Regions from separate parts of the Hydrogenophaga sp. UC242_50 genome, predicted to be linked through region 1. Evidence: predicted binding sites of a transcription regulator. Region 1 holds the regulator's gene; each other region holds the start of a gene.
The links. The regulator sigma-54, encoded in region 1, starts transcription at its own class of promoters, with help from an activator protein. The targets are predictions, from matches to a motif close to TGGCANGNAANCTGCTTT.
Positions count from the first base shown of each region.

Region 2: a site for sigma-54 is predicted at 1,601-1,618, ahead of ACFJGX_RS22540 (DUF2126 domain-containing protein). Genes of this name have one in related genera too.
Region 3: a site for sigma-54 is predicted at 1,343-1,360, ahead of ACFJGX_RS21655 (PQQ-dependent methanol/ethanol family dehydrogenase). Genes of this name have one in related genera too.
Region 4: a site for sigma-54 is predicted at 1,402-1,419, ahead of ACFJGX_RS03165 (P-II family nitrogen regulator). Genes of this name have one in related genera too.

Region 1 is NZ_CP170553.1:2,528,247-2,531,571, reverse strand. Features, by position in the region: gene ACFJGX_RS13050 (ATP-binding protein) at 1-926, shown strand, start outside; gene rpoN (RNA polymerase factor sigma-54) at 930-2,420, opposite strand; gene ACFJGX_RS13040 (GlsB/YeaQ/YmgE family stress response membrane protein) at 2,678-2,950, opposite strand; gene ACFJGX_RS13035 (CBS domain-containing protein) at 3,108-3,325, shown strand, end outside.
Region 2 is NZ_CP170553.1:4,407,156-4,410,480, forward strand. Features, by position in the region: gene ACFJGX_RS22530 (DNA internalization-related competence protein ComEC/Rec2) at 1-637, opposite strand, end outside; partial or broken gene ACFJGX_RS22535 (ComEC/Rec2 family competence protein) at 681-1,574, opposite strand; gene ACFJGX_RS22540 (DUF2126 domain-containing protein) at 1,694-3,325, shown strand, end outside.
Region 3 is NZ_CP170553.1:4,246,839-4,250,163, forward strand. Features, by position in the region: gene ACFJGX_RS21655 (PQQ-dependent methanol/ethanol family dehydrogenase) at 1-1,209, opposite strand, end outside; gene ACFJGX_RS21660 (quinoprotein relay system zinc metallohydrolase 1) at 1,465-2,430, opposite strand; gene ACFJGX_RS21665 (quinoprotein dehydrogenase-associated SoxYZ-like carrier) at 2,427-3,215, opposite strand; partial or broken gene ACFJGX_RS21670 (ABC transporter permease) at 3,218-3,325, opposite strand, start outside.
Region 4 is NZ_CP170553.1:606,671-609,995, reverse strand. Features, by position in the region: gene ACFJGX_RS03170 (YifB family Mg chelatase-like AAA ATPase) at 1-1,195, opposite strand, end outside; gene ACFJGX_RS03165 (P-II family nitrogen regulator) at 1,529-1,867, shown strand; gene amt (ammonium transporter) at 1,900-3,315, shown strand.

The DNA.
Region 1 (3,325 bases):
CCGGCAAGCTGTCGCTCGACACGGCGCCGGTGAACATCGGCGAGCTGCTGCACACCGCCACCGAAGGCGCGCAGGCGCTGGCGCAACAGCATGGCCTGCAGCTCACGCTGCACCTGCCCGATGCGGCGCTGTATGTGAACGGCGACGCGGTGCGGCTGACGCAGGTGTTCTCCAACCTGCTGAACAACGCCTGCCGCTACACCCCGCACGGCGGGCGCGTGGACCTCTCGCTCACCTCGACGCCATCCTCGGTCGAGGTGACGGTGGTGGACACCGGCATCGGCGTGGAGCCCGCCATGCAGGAACGCATCTTCGACCTGTTCGAACAGGCGGACCAGTCCATGCAGCGCGGCAGCGCCGGGCTGGGCGTGGGGCTGACGCTCTCGCGCCAGATCATCGAGCTGCACGACGGTTCGCTGTCCATGCACAGCGAGGGCCTGCACCGCGGCTCGTGCTTCACGGTGCGGCTGCCCCGCCTGCATCGAGAGCCACCGCGCGACGAGCCCCCCACCGTGGCGCCGTCCCACGCCCAGCCCTCGCGCCCGCTGCGCCTCCTGATCGCGGACGACAACGTCGATCTGACGGTGAGCCTGTCGGCCGTGCTGTCCTCACATGGGCACTTGGTCGAGGTCGTGCACGATGGCGAAGCGGCGGTTCGCGCGGCGCGCGCGCAGGTGCCGGACGTGGCGCTGCTCGACATCGGCATGCCCGGCCTCGACGGCCACCAGGTGGCGCGGGCGCTGCGCGCCGATGCCACCACGCAGGGCATCCGCCTCGTGGCCATCACCGGCTGGGGCCGCGACGCCGACCGCGAGGCCGCGCGCCTGGCCGGCTTCGATCAGCACCTGCTCAAACCGGTGAACCCCGAACAGCTGCTGCGGCTGCTGAGCGAGCCGCCAGAAGCGCCCCGCGCCCCGCCGGCCTGAGCCTCAGGCCGAGACGGCCAGGCCGTCATGGCGCTTGCGCCGGCCCACGGCCTCGATGCGCAGCATCTGACGGTACTTGGTGACGGTGCGCCGCGCCACCGTCAGGCCCTGCCGGGCGAGCTGGCGCGTGATCTCGGCGTCCGACAGCGGCCGATCGGTCGACTCCGCTTCGATGATGTCCTGGATCAAACCCCGGATCGCGGTGCCCGAGCAGGCCTTGCCATTGGCGCTCACCATCGCGCGCGAGAAGAAGTGCTTGAGCTCGTACACGCCGGTGGGCGTGGCGATGTACTTGTTGTTGGTGACGCGCGAAACCGTGGATTCGTGGATGCCGACCTCGTCGGCGATCTCGCGCAGGCCCAGCGGCTTCATCGCCATGCTGCCGTATTCGAAGAAGTGGCGCTGGCGCCGCACGATGGCCTGCGACACGTCGAGGATGGTCGAGAAGCGCTGCTCGACGTTGCGCAGCGTCCAGCGCGCCTCCTGCAGGTGCGCGCCCATCTCGGCGTTCTCGGCGCAGCGGTGGCGCTGGAACAGCTGGGCGTACACCTCGTTGATGCGCACCTTGGGCACGACCGCGGCGTTGAGCCGCACGTTCCACGCGCCCCGGTCCTTCTTCACGATCACGTCGGGCACGATGTAGTTCACCCGGGAAGAACTCAGGCGCCAGCCCGGTCGCGGGTCGAGGTGGCGGATGCGGTCACACACCGCCTCGACCTCGCCCACCGAGGCGTCCAGCGCCCGCGCCAGGGCAGGCACATCGCGCGCCGCCAGGCTGTCCATGTGGTCGTTGACGATGGCGCGCGCCATCGCGCGCACGTGGGGGCATTCGATCTCGCCCAGCTGCAGGCTGAGGCATTCCGCCACATCGCGCGCGGCCACACCGGCCGGCTCCAGCGACTGCACCAGCTTGAGCGCGATCTGCAGGTCTTCCAGCGTCGCTGCGGGCACCACGTCCGCTACCTCGCGCAGTTCGTTCAGGGGCGTGCGCAGGTAGCCGTCGTCGTCGAGCGACTCGACCACCACACCGGCCAGCGCGAGGTCGCGCGGCGACAGGGCCATGGTGCCGAGCTGCCCGTGCAGGTGGGCATTGAGCGGGGTTTCCTCCATCATGAAATCGAGCGCGGACACATCCCCGTCATGTCCCTGGCGGGCCGGGGTCAGACCATCGGCGAGCCACAGGTCGCTGTCGGACGCGGTGGACCGGTCGACCTCGGCCTCCGCCGGCGCCGCCAGATCGGTCTCGCGCGGTCCGTCGTACACCTCGCCGGCCGCTTCGCCCGATCGGCTGTCGATGTCACCATCCCGCAGGCCTTCGCGCTCGTCCTCGTCATCGCCCTCTTCCGCTTCCAGGAACGGATTGCGCCCCAGCACGTCGCGCACCACGATGCCGAAATCCAGCGAGGACATCTGCAGCAGGCGCACGGCGTGCTGCAAGCGGGGAGACAGGGTCTGGCTCTGGCGCTGGTCGGCGCGGGCGTCCATCTGGATCATGCGGTTCTCCTCCGGTAAGGCATGGTCGGCGGTGTCGCGAGGTGCGGCCGCCTCAGACCAACACCCTATGCAACCACCATGCCGCACGAGCGCGGAAGACACAAATTCCCACAAAACCACGTAACCGTCAGGCCCTCACAGAGGGACACGGTGCGCACCTTCCCGAACATTCAGACACAGTCGATCGGAACGCCCTTCAGGCCGACCCGCGCAAGGGCGCATCTTGCGGCAAGATTTGCCGAAACGGCCCGCGCGGACTAGTGCATCGATTCGTGTCGAAAGAGGTTGATGAGCGCCAGCAGGATGATGGCGCCGATCAGCGACACGAGCATGGCGCCCACGTTGAAGACGCTGTCGTTGAGGGTGTCCACCCCCATCAGGGGTGAGAGCACCCAGCCACCGATGGCGGCGCCCACGATGCCGGCCACGACATTGCGCACGATGCCCTGGCGCCCATCCGTGGACAGGACCACGCTGGCCAGCCTGCCCAACAGGCCGCCGACCGCCAACCAGAGGATGATGTTGATCATGGCGTTGCTCCTCGTTAGAGTGGTCGCAGGAAGTTCCTTCGAACCTGCCGGGGGCAATCCCCGCTCCCGGTGGCCGCGGGCACAGCACCTGCCCTGTCAAGGTCCCACCCGCCGGCATGCGGCGGGCCAACGCCACAACCGCAGCAGGAGATTTCCCATGAAGCAAGTGAAAGATGTGATGACCAGTGGCGTGCGCACGCTCGGGCCCCAGGACAGCGTGGTGCTCGCGGCCCAGGCCATGGAAGAACTGGACATCGGGGCGCTGCCGGTCTGCGATGGCCAGCGCATCCTCGGCATGGTGACCGACCGCGACATCGTGGTGCGCGGCGTCGCCCAGGACCTCGCGCCCGGCAAGACCAAGCTCGAGGACGTGAT
Region 2 (3,325 bases), 1.9 Mb from region 1:
AGAGCCGCACCACCCAGGGCAGGCGCAACACGAGCAACACACCGCCCAGCACCGCCGCCAGGGCCAGCGGCCACGGCGCCACGGGCCGGAACAGGGCCGCGCCCGGCCACTGGGCCAGCCACTGCAAGGCGAGCGACAAGGCCTGCACCGCCCAGGCGGCCCCATCCCACAAGGGCGGCGCGAACACACCGAGCAAGGCCAGCGGCGTGACCAGCAGGGTCACCCAGGGAATGGCGGCGAGGTTGCGCACCAGCCCCACCACCGAGAACTGGCCGAACAGCAGCAGGGTGAGCGGCGCGAGCGCCACCGTCACCACGCCCTGCTCGCGCAGCAAGGCCAGGAAGGCCCGCGCCGCGCGCTGCGGCCAGGAGCCCTCGGGCGCGGGCGAGCGCCGGCCCGGGTCGGTGGCGAACAGGATGCCCACCGCCACGAAGCTGAGCCAGAAGCCGGCCTGCATCAAGGCCCAGGGGTCGAGCAGCAGCACCACCGCCATGGCCAGCAGCCACACATGCGGCCAGGGCCACTGTCGCACCGACAGGCGCAGACCGACCACCACGGCCAGCATGAGCACGGTGCGCTGCGCCGGCACGCCCCAGCCCGAGAACAGCGCGTACGCCGTGCGCCAGCGCCACGCCACCCAGGCCCGCCGCCCAGGGCGTGGGCAGCGCCAGCAAGGCCTTGGGCCAGCGCAGCGCCAGGCGCCGCCAGAGCGCGCCCACCAGCGCCGTGGCCAGCCAGGCGAACAGCGTCACGTGCAATCCTGAAATGCTCATCAAATGAGCGACGCCTGTGGTGCGGAAGAGGTCCCAGTCGCTGCGGTCGATGGCGGACTGGTCGCCCACCACCAGCGCGGCCAGCACGCCCGCGCTGCGCGGGTCTTCGTGCACGCGGGCCTCGATGCGCTCGGCCACGCCCTGGCGCAAGCGGTCCAGCGGGTGCCAGGGTGTGGCGCCCAGCCGCTGGGGCGCCGGGTCGCGCGGGCCGCTGCGCACATAACCGGTGGCCTGGATGCCCTGCTCCCAGAGCCAGCGTTCGCGGTCGAAGCCGTGCGGGTTGGCGTTGCCGTGCGGGCTGCGCAGGCGCACTGTGAAGCGCCAGCGGTCGCCCGCGCGCAGGCCGGGGCCGGCCCCGCCGGCCTCATCGGGCCGCAGGTACCAGCCCAGTTGCAGGCGCGGTGGCAGCGCCACCGCCTGGCCGCCGCGCGCGGCCGACTCCACCACGAACTCGAAGCGCTCACCCTGCGCGCTTCGCTGCGGCAGGGAGGCGATGCGCCCGGTCGCCTCGATGTCGATGCCTTGCAGGGCCGGGTCGAGCGCGTCGGCCGCGAAATGCACGGCGCGGGCGCCGGTGGCACCGACACCGATGAGCGCGCCCGCCACCCAGGCCAGCAGCAGCGCAGGGGCGGCACGCCGGGTCAGCCGCAAGGCCCCCAGGCCCAGCACACCGGCCAGCAGCAAAGCGCCGTAGACCTCCAGGGACCACAGCGCGGGCTGCTGCAATTGCAGCGCCACGCCCAGCACCCAGCCCAGCAGCGCCCCGAAGCCGGAATGGCGCACGATCAGACCGGGCGGCACCGCTTGGTGGAAATGTCATGTGGCCGTGGCGCAAGACTTGCTAGCATGGCTGCAAGCCGCGTCGGCCGGTTGGTGGCTCGCGGATCCATTGTTGTTCCCCTCCCAGGAAAGTCTCTCGTATGGCGATCCATGTTGCCCTGAGCCACATCACCCATTATCGGTACGACCGCCTGGTCAAGCTGGGGCCTCAGGTGGTCCGGCTGCGGCCCGCGCCGCACAGCCGCACCAAGGTGCTCTCGTATTCGCAGCGCATCGAACCCGGCGAGCATTTCATCAACTGGCAGCAGGACCCGTTCGCCAACTACCAGGCGCGCCTGGTGTTCCCCGAGCCCACCACCGAGTTCAAGGTCACGATCGACCTGGTGGTGGAAATGGCGGTCTACAACCCGTTCGATTTCTTCCTGGAGCCCTCGGCCGAGAACTTCCCGTTCACGTACGACGAGGCGCAGAAGCAGGAACTGGCCCCCTACCTGGCCACCGCGCCGCTCACGCCGCTGCTCAAGGCCTACGTGGCCGAGGTGGACCGCAGCGAGCGCCGCACGATCGACTTCCTGGTCGAGATCAACCAGCGGCTGCAACGCGACATCGCCTACACCATCCGCATGGAGCCCGGCGTGCAGACGCCCGAAGACACGCTCAAGCTCAAGAGCGGCTCGTGCCGCGACAGCGGCTGGCTGCTGGTGCAGATCCTGCGCCACATGGGCCTGGCCGCGCGCTTCGTCTCGGGCTACCTGATCCAGCTCACGTCCGACGTGAAGTCGGTCGACGGCCCCAATGGCCCCGAGAAAGACTTCACCGACCTGCACGCCTGGTGCGAAGTCTTCCTGCCCGGCGCGGGCTGGATCGGGCTGGATCCGACCTCCGGCCTGCTCGCGGGCGAAGGCCATGTGCCACTCGCCTGCACGCCGCAGCCCTCGAGCGCGGCGCCGGTGGAAGGTGGCGTGGACAAGTGCGAGGTGGAATTCAGCCACCACATGAGCGTGACGCGGGTCTACGAGTCGCCGCGCGTCACCCGCCCCTACACCGACGAACAATGGGCCGGCGTGCTGGCCCTGGGCGAAAAGGTGGACGCCGATCTGGAACAGCACGACGTGCGCCTGACCATGGGCGGAGAGCCCACCTACGTGGCCACCAGCGACCGCGACGCCGCCGAGTGGAACACCGACGCGCTGGGCCCCACCAAACGCGGTTACGCCACCGAGCTGCTGGGGCGCCTGCGCGCCGAGTACGGCGCGGGCGGCTTCGTGCACATGGGCCAGGGCAAGTGGTACCCGGGCGAGCAATTGCCACGCTGGGCGCTGTCGATGTTCTGGCGCGCCGATGGCGAGACCCTCTGGCACAACCCGGCCCTGCTGGCCGACGAGCGCGACGAAGCGCGCTGCACCAGCGACGACGCGCGCCGCTTCACGCAGGCGCTGGCGCGCAAGCTCGGCCTGTCCACCCAGTACATCACCCCGGGCTACGAGGACACCTGGTACTACCTCTGGCGCGAGCGCCGCCTGCCGGTGAACGTGGACCCGTTCGACAGCAAGCTCGACGACGAGCTCGAACGCGCCCGCCTGCGCCGCGTCTTCGGCCAGGGCCTGGACGCCACCGTGGGCTACGTGCTGCCGCTGCAGGCCTCGGGCCGCAACGGCGCGCTGTCCAACAACGGCAAGAGTGGCTACCCGCGCATCTCGGGCACGGTGTGGTCCACCGGGCCCTGGTTCTTCCGCGACGAGCGCATGTACCTGATCCCGGGCGACTCGCCC
Region 3 (3,325 bases), 1.7 Mb from region 1:
GGCCATGGGCATCTGGTTCTTGCCACCCAGGAAGCCCGGCGCGGAGAACACCGCCTTGCCCTTGGCACCGTCGCCACCGGCGGCGGTCGGGTCGCCCGGGCGGTTGGTGTCGTCGAAGTTGGGGCGGCCGGTCTTGAGGTCGATGCCGGTGGCCCAGGTCACCTTCTTCACGAACGGGAAGGCGTTGACCAGCTTGCCGGTGGCCGCGTCGTTCACGTAGAAGAAACCGTTGCGGTCGGCCTTGGCGCCCATGCGCTTGCCGTCCATGTCGAAGGTGACGAATTCGTTGACGCCGTCGTAGTCCCAGCCGTCGTTGGGCGTGCTCTGGTAGTGCCAGACGATCTTGCCGGTCTTCACATCGATCGCGACGGTCGAGGCCGAGTACAGGTTGTCGCCCTTGCGCACATGGCTGTTCCAGGGGCCGGGGTTGCCGGTGCCGAAGTAGGCCAGGCCGGTCTTGGCGTCGTAGGTGCCGCCCAGCCAGGTGGCCGCGCCGCCGGTCTTCCACGTCTCGCCCGGCCAAGTGGCGTTGGTGGTGCCGGTGATGCCGTTTTCCTTGCCGTCCTTGTAGCCCATGTGGCCTTCGACGACGGGGCGCGTCCACACCATCTTGCCGGTGCGCGGGTCGCGTGCTTCCACGCGGCCGACCACACCGAACTCACCGCCCGAGACACCGGTCATCAGCAGGCCTTCGGCGATGAGGGGCGCGGCGGTGTAGCTGTAGCCGGCGGCGTAGTCGTCGATCTTCTCGCGCCACACCACCTTGCCCGTGTTCTGGTCGAGCGCGACCAGCTGCGCGTCGAGCGTGCCGAAGATCACCAGGTTGTCGTACAGCGCGGCGCCGCGGTTGATCACGTCGCAGCAGGGCATGATGCCTTCGGGCAGGCGGTGTTCGTACTTCCAGAGCTTCTCGCCGGTCTTGGTGTTGACCGCGTAGATGCGCGAGTAGGACGCGGTGACGAACATCTTGCCGTTGTGCACCAGCGGCTGCGACTGCTGGCCGCGCTGCTTCTCGCCGCCGAACGACATGGACCACACCGGCACGAGCTTGTTGATGTTGCGCTCGGTGATGCCGTTGAGCGTGGAATGGCGCTGGCCCTGGGTGCCCAGGCCCCAGCTCAACACGTTGTCGGGGGTCTTGGCGTCGTCGGCGATCATCGCGTCGGTCACGCCCTGGGCGCTCACGTGGGCGGTGGCGGCCAGAATCATCAGGCTCAATAGGGTGCGTTTCACAGTGTGTCTCCTGCTCGTTCGTGGATGTGTGATGCCTGCGACCGAGCACCATGCCCGGCCGCCCGTGAACACCCGGCCCTGCGGCCGTCGGGGTTTGCACAGACAGCAAATGGCAACATCCATGCCAGCGTTTTCGAGCGGTTTTCCGGCCTGAAATGCGCCACGCCCGGGCCTCGCGGCGGGTCGCGGCTGTGACACTGTTCAGAAACGAATCAACCCCTGCAACAGGGTTCAGCGCGCGCGCGAATCCAGCGCCCGCTGTTCGTACCGCGGGTACCACTGCACGAGGCTGCGGTGCAGCTCGGCGGGCTGCGCGGCCCAGCCGGCGAAGCGCGCGGGCACGGGCGTGCGCAGCAGCTCGCTCAGGTCCAGGCCTTGTTCGGCGCTCGCCTGCATGAGCGTGGTGAGCCAGCGCAGCCAGTCGCGCGTCTGCTGCACGCCCACCGGCCCGCTGTGCACCGGGCCGTGGCTGGGCACGACCTGCCGCACCTCGCCCGCGGTGAGCCATTGCGCCAGCGTGTCCAGGCTGGCGAGCCAGGCGGCGGGGTCGGCGTGCGGCGTGGTGGGCACGCGCTCGGCGAACACCAGGCCGCCGGCGAACAGCACCCCGGTGCGGTGGTCGATCAGCACCAGGTCATCGCCGGTGTGGCCGCTCAGGCGCCGCAGCTCCAGCGTGTGTGCGCCCAGGCTCAGCGTGCGCGGTTCGATGGCTTCGCGTGCCGGTGTGGGCTCGGTGCCTTTCATCCAGTCGCCGCACAGGCGGTAGAGGTTGTCGGCGTAGGCCGCGCCCTCGGCTTTCATGCCTGCGATGCTGCCGGCCAGGGCCTGCGTGGGGCGGTCGGCCCAGGCCTGGTTGCCGAAGAAGTAGTCGGGGTGCAGGTTGAGGTTGAACACGTGGCGCACCGGTTCGTGCGTGAGCTGTTCGATGGCGCGGCGCTGCTGCTCGCCATAGCCGCGCGAAGGACCGGTGTTGACCACCACCACGCCCTCGCCCGTGGCGATGAAGGCGGTGTTGATGATGTTGCAGCCGTTGGCGCGCGAGAAGTCGGCCACCGCGCCTTCGATCACCCAGGTGTGTTCGGCGACCTGGCGCGGCCGCAGGCCATGGTCGAGCCGCGCCACGTCGGGCTGCGGCTGCGCGTGGACCATGGCCGCGAACAGCAGGGCCGCTGAGGCCAGCGCGCCGCGCACCGTCACGCGGGCACCTCGGCATCGATGCGGTTGCCGTTGTTGTCGCGCCCGGTCAGGCGGAAACCGCCCACGTGCTGCGGCGGCAGCTCGAAGGTGAGCAGCGGGTTTTCCGACACCGGCTCGTGCAGGGCCAGGCGCCACCAGGCCTGGCCCGCGCTGTCCACCAGCTGCAGCTGCTCGATGTAGAACGCGGGGATGCCCGCGACCAGGCCGGTGTCCATCGGGTGCATCACGCGCACGCGCAGGCGACGGCTGCCCTCGATCACATTCGGGAAGAAGCGCGCCTGCACCTGGTTGAGCGTGCGGCTCCACGAGCCGTCGGCGCGCGTGGCGCCGGGCACCGTGCAGCCCCCACCGGCCGCCTGCACCCAGGTGCCGCCCACGTGCCAGCGGCCGTCCGCCGTCTGCACCATCGCGCGCACCGGCGATGCCTGTTCCATGCGGATGCGGAACGCCAGCATGGGCAGCGCGCGCAAGGGCTCGAAGGCCAACACCTCGCGCACCGGGTTGCGGTCCACCACCACCAGGATGCGCGCCACACCGCCGCCCGTGCGGGCCAGGCCGCGCGCGTCCACCAGCAGCGGCACGTTCATCGCGTCGTCCGCGAAGGCCGGGCCGCGCACCGTCACCGCCTCGGAAAACACCATGGGCGCATCGCGCAGGTACTGCCGACGCAGCGTGGGCCATTGCATGGAGCCCAGCGGGTCGCCCCCGGTGCGGTCTTCGGCGGCAGCCCACAGCGGCGGCGCGCCGAGCAGGCCGCCCCAGAGCAAGGTTCGGCGCCGCAGCATGCTCAGCCCCCGCCCTTCTGGCGGATGAAGCCGCGCTGCGGGTCGTAGCCCCAGAGCGCGAGCACGAAGAACACGGCGGTGCACCCCAGCACCACGGCCCAGGCCACGGC
Region 4 (3,325 bases), 1.9 Mb from region 1:
CGATGCGGTCGAGCAGCGGGCCGCTGAGCTTGCCCTGGTAACGCGCGATCTGGTCGGGCGTGTCGCGACAGGCGCGCGTGGGGTGGCCCAGAAAACCGCAGGGGCAGGGGTTCATCGCGCCGATGAGCTGGAAGCGCGCCGGGAACTCGCTCTGCATGGCCGCGCGCGAGATGCGGATGTGGCCGCTCTCCAGCGGCTCGCGCAGGGCCTCCAGCGCCGAGCGTGGAAATTCCGGCAGCTCGTCGAGGAACAGCACGCCCTGGTGCGCCATGGAGATCTCGCCCGGCCGCGGCGGCGAGCCGCCCCCCACCAGGGCCACGGCGCTGGCGCTGTGGTGGGGCGCGCAGGTCGGGCGCTGGCCCCAGCGCTCCAGGCTGAAGCGCCCGGCCAGCGAGGCCACGGCGGCGGACTCCAGCGCCTCCAGCGTGCCCATGGGCGGCAGCAGGCCGGCAAAACGCTGGGCCAGCATGGACTTGCCCGAGCCCGGCGGGCCGACCAGCAACAGGCTGTGGCCGCCGGCCGCGGCGATCTCCAGCGCGCGCTTGGCGGCCACCTGGCCCTTGACGTCGATCAGGTCGGGGTAGCGGGGCAGGGCGGCGCGCGCGGTGGGCGCCAGGCGGGCCCAGCCGGCCTCGTCGGGTGGCGGCGGTGGCGCCGTGTCGGACTCGCGCTCGGGCAGGAAGCGCGCGACCACATCGAGCAGGTGGCGCGCGCGGTAGACCTGCGCCTGCGGCACCAGCGCCGCTTCCTCGGCGCTGCCCGGCGGCAGCACCAGGCGGGTCGGGCGCTCGGTGTCCTGCCGGTGCACGGCCAGGCTCATGGCCAGCGCGCCGCGCACCGGCCGCAGCTCACCACCGAGCGAGAGCTCGCCCGCGAACTCCCAGCCGGCCAGCCGCGCCGCGTCGATCTGCCCGCTGGCGGCGAGGATGCCCAGGGCGATCGGCAGATCGAAGCGGCCGGAGTCCTTGGGCAGGTCGGCCGGCGCCAGGTTCACGGTGATGCGCTTGTTCGACGGGAACTCCAGCCCCGCGTTGGCGATGGCCGAGCGCACGCGCTCGCGCGCTTCCTTCACGCCGGTGTCGGCCAGGCCGACCAGCGTGAAACTGGGCAGGCCGTTGGCGAGGTGGACCTCGACGCAGACCGGGCGGGCTTCCAGGCCGAGCAGCGCGCGGCTGTGCACCAATGACAGACTCATGTGTGGTTTCTCCCTGTTTCGGTGCGCGCCCAGGCCACCCGCTGGGGCAAAAGGCGCCCCGTGGGCCGCACCCAATTGGTGCGCACAGCTTTGGTGTGGCCGTGGGCGATCGGGGCGGCGGTGGCGCCTGAAAAATCCGGGCGCGCGGCCCAACTGTAGGTGGCCGCCAGGACCCGAACCCGGGGGGGTACGCGGGCGGGGGCCGTTGGCACGGTCCATGCTTGGGGGTGTAAGCGATTGAATCCGGGCCGTGGAGTTCCATGGTCCCTCCGCAAACCGCGGTGTCGGCCCTCCGGTCTGAGCACCCTTCCGTTCTAGAAGAGGAATCACAGCATGAAAATGGTTTCAGCCATCATCAAGCCGTTCAAGCTGGACGAAGTGCGCGAAGCACTTTCCGGCATGGGCGTGCAAGGCATCACCGTCACCGAAGTCAAGGGCTTCGGCCGCCAGAAGGGCCACACCGAGCTGTACCGCGGCGCGGAGTACGTGGTCGACTTTCTGCCCAAGGTCAAGATCGAGGCCGCCGTGTCCGACGAGCTCGTCGAGCGCGTGATCGAAGCCATCGAAGGTGCCGCGCGCACCGGCAAGATCGGCGACGGCAAGATTTTCGTCACTTCCCTGGAACAGGTGGTGCGCATCCGGACCGGCGAGACCGGCAAGGAAGCGCTCTGATCGCCGCCCCCTGAACAAGAAAGATCACGGACATGAAAAAACTCATCGCAACCCTGTTCCTGGGCATGGGCCTGGCCTTCGGTGGCCTGAACGCCATGGCGCAGACCGCCGCGCCCGCGGAGGCCCCCGCGGCCGCCGCCCCTGCCGAAGCGGCGCCGGCCGCGGCCCCCGCTGCGGCTGAAGCAGCCCCCGCTGCCGCCGCCGAAGCCGCGCCGGCCGCTGCCGCGCCCGCGCTGGACACCGGCGACACCGCCTGGATGCTGACCTCCACCATGCTGGTCATCCTGATGACCATCCCGGGCCTGGCCCTGTTCTACGGCGGCCTGGCCCGTTCGAAGAACATGCTGTCGGTGCTGATGCACGTGTTCGTCATCTTCTCGCTGATCACCATCCTCTGGTGCGTCTACGGCTACAGCCTGACCTTCGTGGGCGAAGGCAAGTTCGTGGGCGGCTTCGACAAGGTCTTCCTCAAGGGCATCACGGCCGACACGCTCTCGGGCCTGCTGCCGACGATCCCCGAGTTCGTCTTCGTGGCCTTCCAGTCGACCTTCGCGGCCATCACCTGCGCGCTGATCGTGGGCTCGTTCGCCGAGCGCATCAAGTTCTCGGCCGTGCTGCTGTTCTCCGTGATCTGGTTCACCTTCAGCTACATCCCGATGGCCCACATGGTCTGGGGCGGTGGTCTGCTGGGCGCCGACGGCGCGCTGGACTTCGCTGGCGGCACCGTGGTGCACATCAACGCCGGTATCGCCGGTCTGGTGGGTGCCTACGTGGTGGGCAAGCGCATCGGCTACGGCAAGGAAGCGCTCACCCCGCACAGCCTGACGCTGACCATGGTCGGTGCCTCGCTGCTGTGGGTCGGCTGGTTCGGCTTCAACGCCGGCTCGGCGGGTGCCGCCAACGGCGTGGCCGGTCTGGCCTTCATCAACACCATCCTCGCCACCGGCGCGGCCACGCTGTCCTGGATCGCGGGTGAAGCGCTGCACAAGGGCAAGGGCTCCATGCTGGGTGCCGCTTCGGGTGCCGTCGCCGGCCTGGTGGCGGTCACGCCGGCCGCTGGCTTCATCGGCCCGATGGGCTCCATCGCCCTCGGTCTGATCGCCGGCCTGGTCTGCCTGTGGGGCGTGGGTGGTCTCAAGAAGATGCTGGGTGCCGACGACGCGTTCGACGTGTTCGGCGTGCACGGTGTCGGCGGCATCGTCGGCGCCATCCTGACGGCGGTGTTCGCCGCCTCCAGCCTGGGCGGCGTCAAGGCCGACGACTACGCCATCGGCGCCCAGCTCTGGGTGCAGATCAAGAGCGTGCTTGTGACCATCGTCTGGTCCGGCGTGGTGTCGTTCGTGGCCTACAAGATCGTGGACATGATGGTCGGCCTGCGCGTCAGCGAAGAAGCCGAGCGCGAAGGCCTGGACATCACCTCGCACGGCGAGACGGCCTACAACCGCTGAGTTCTCCTGG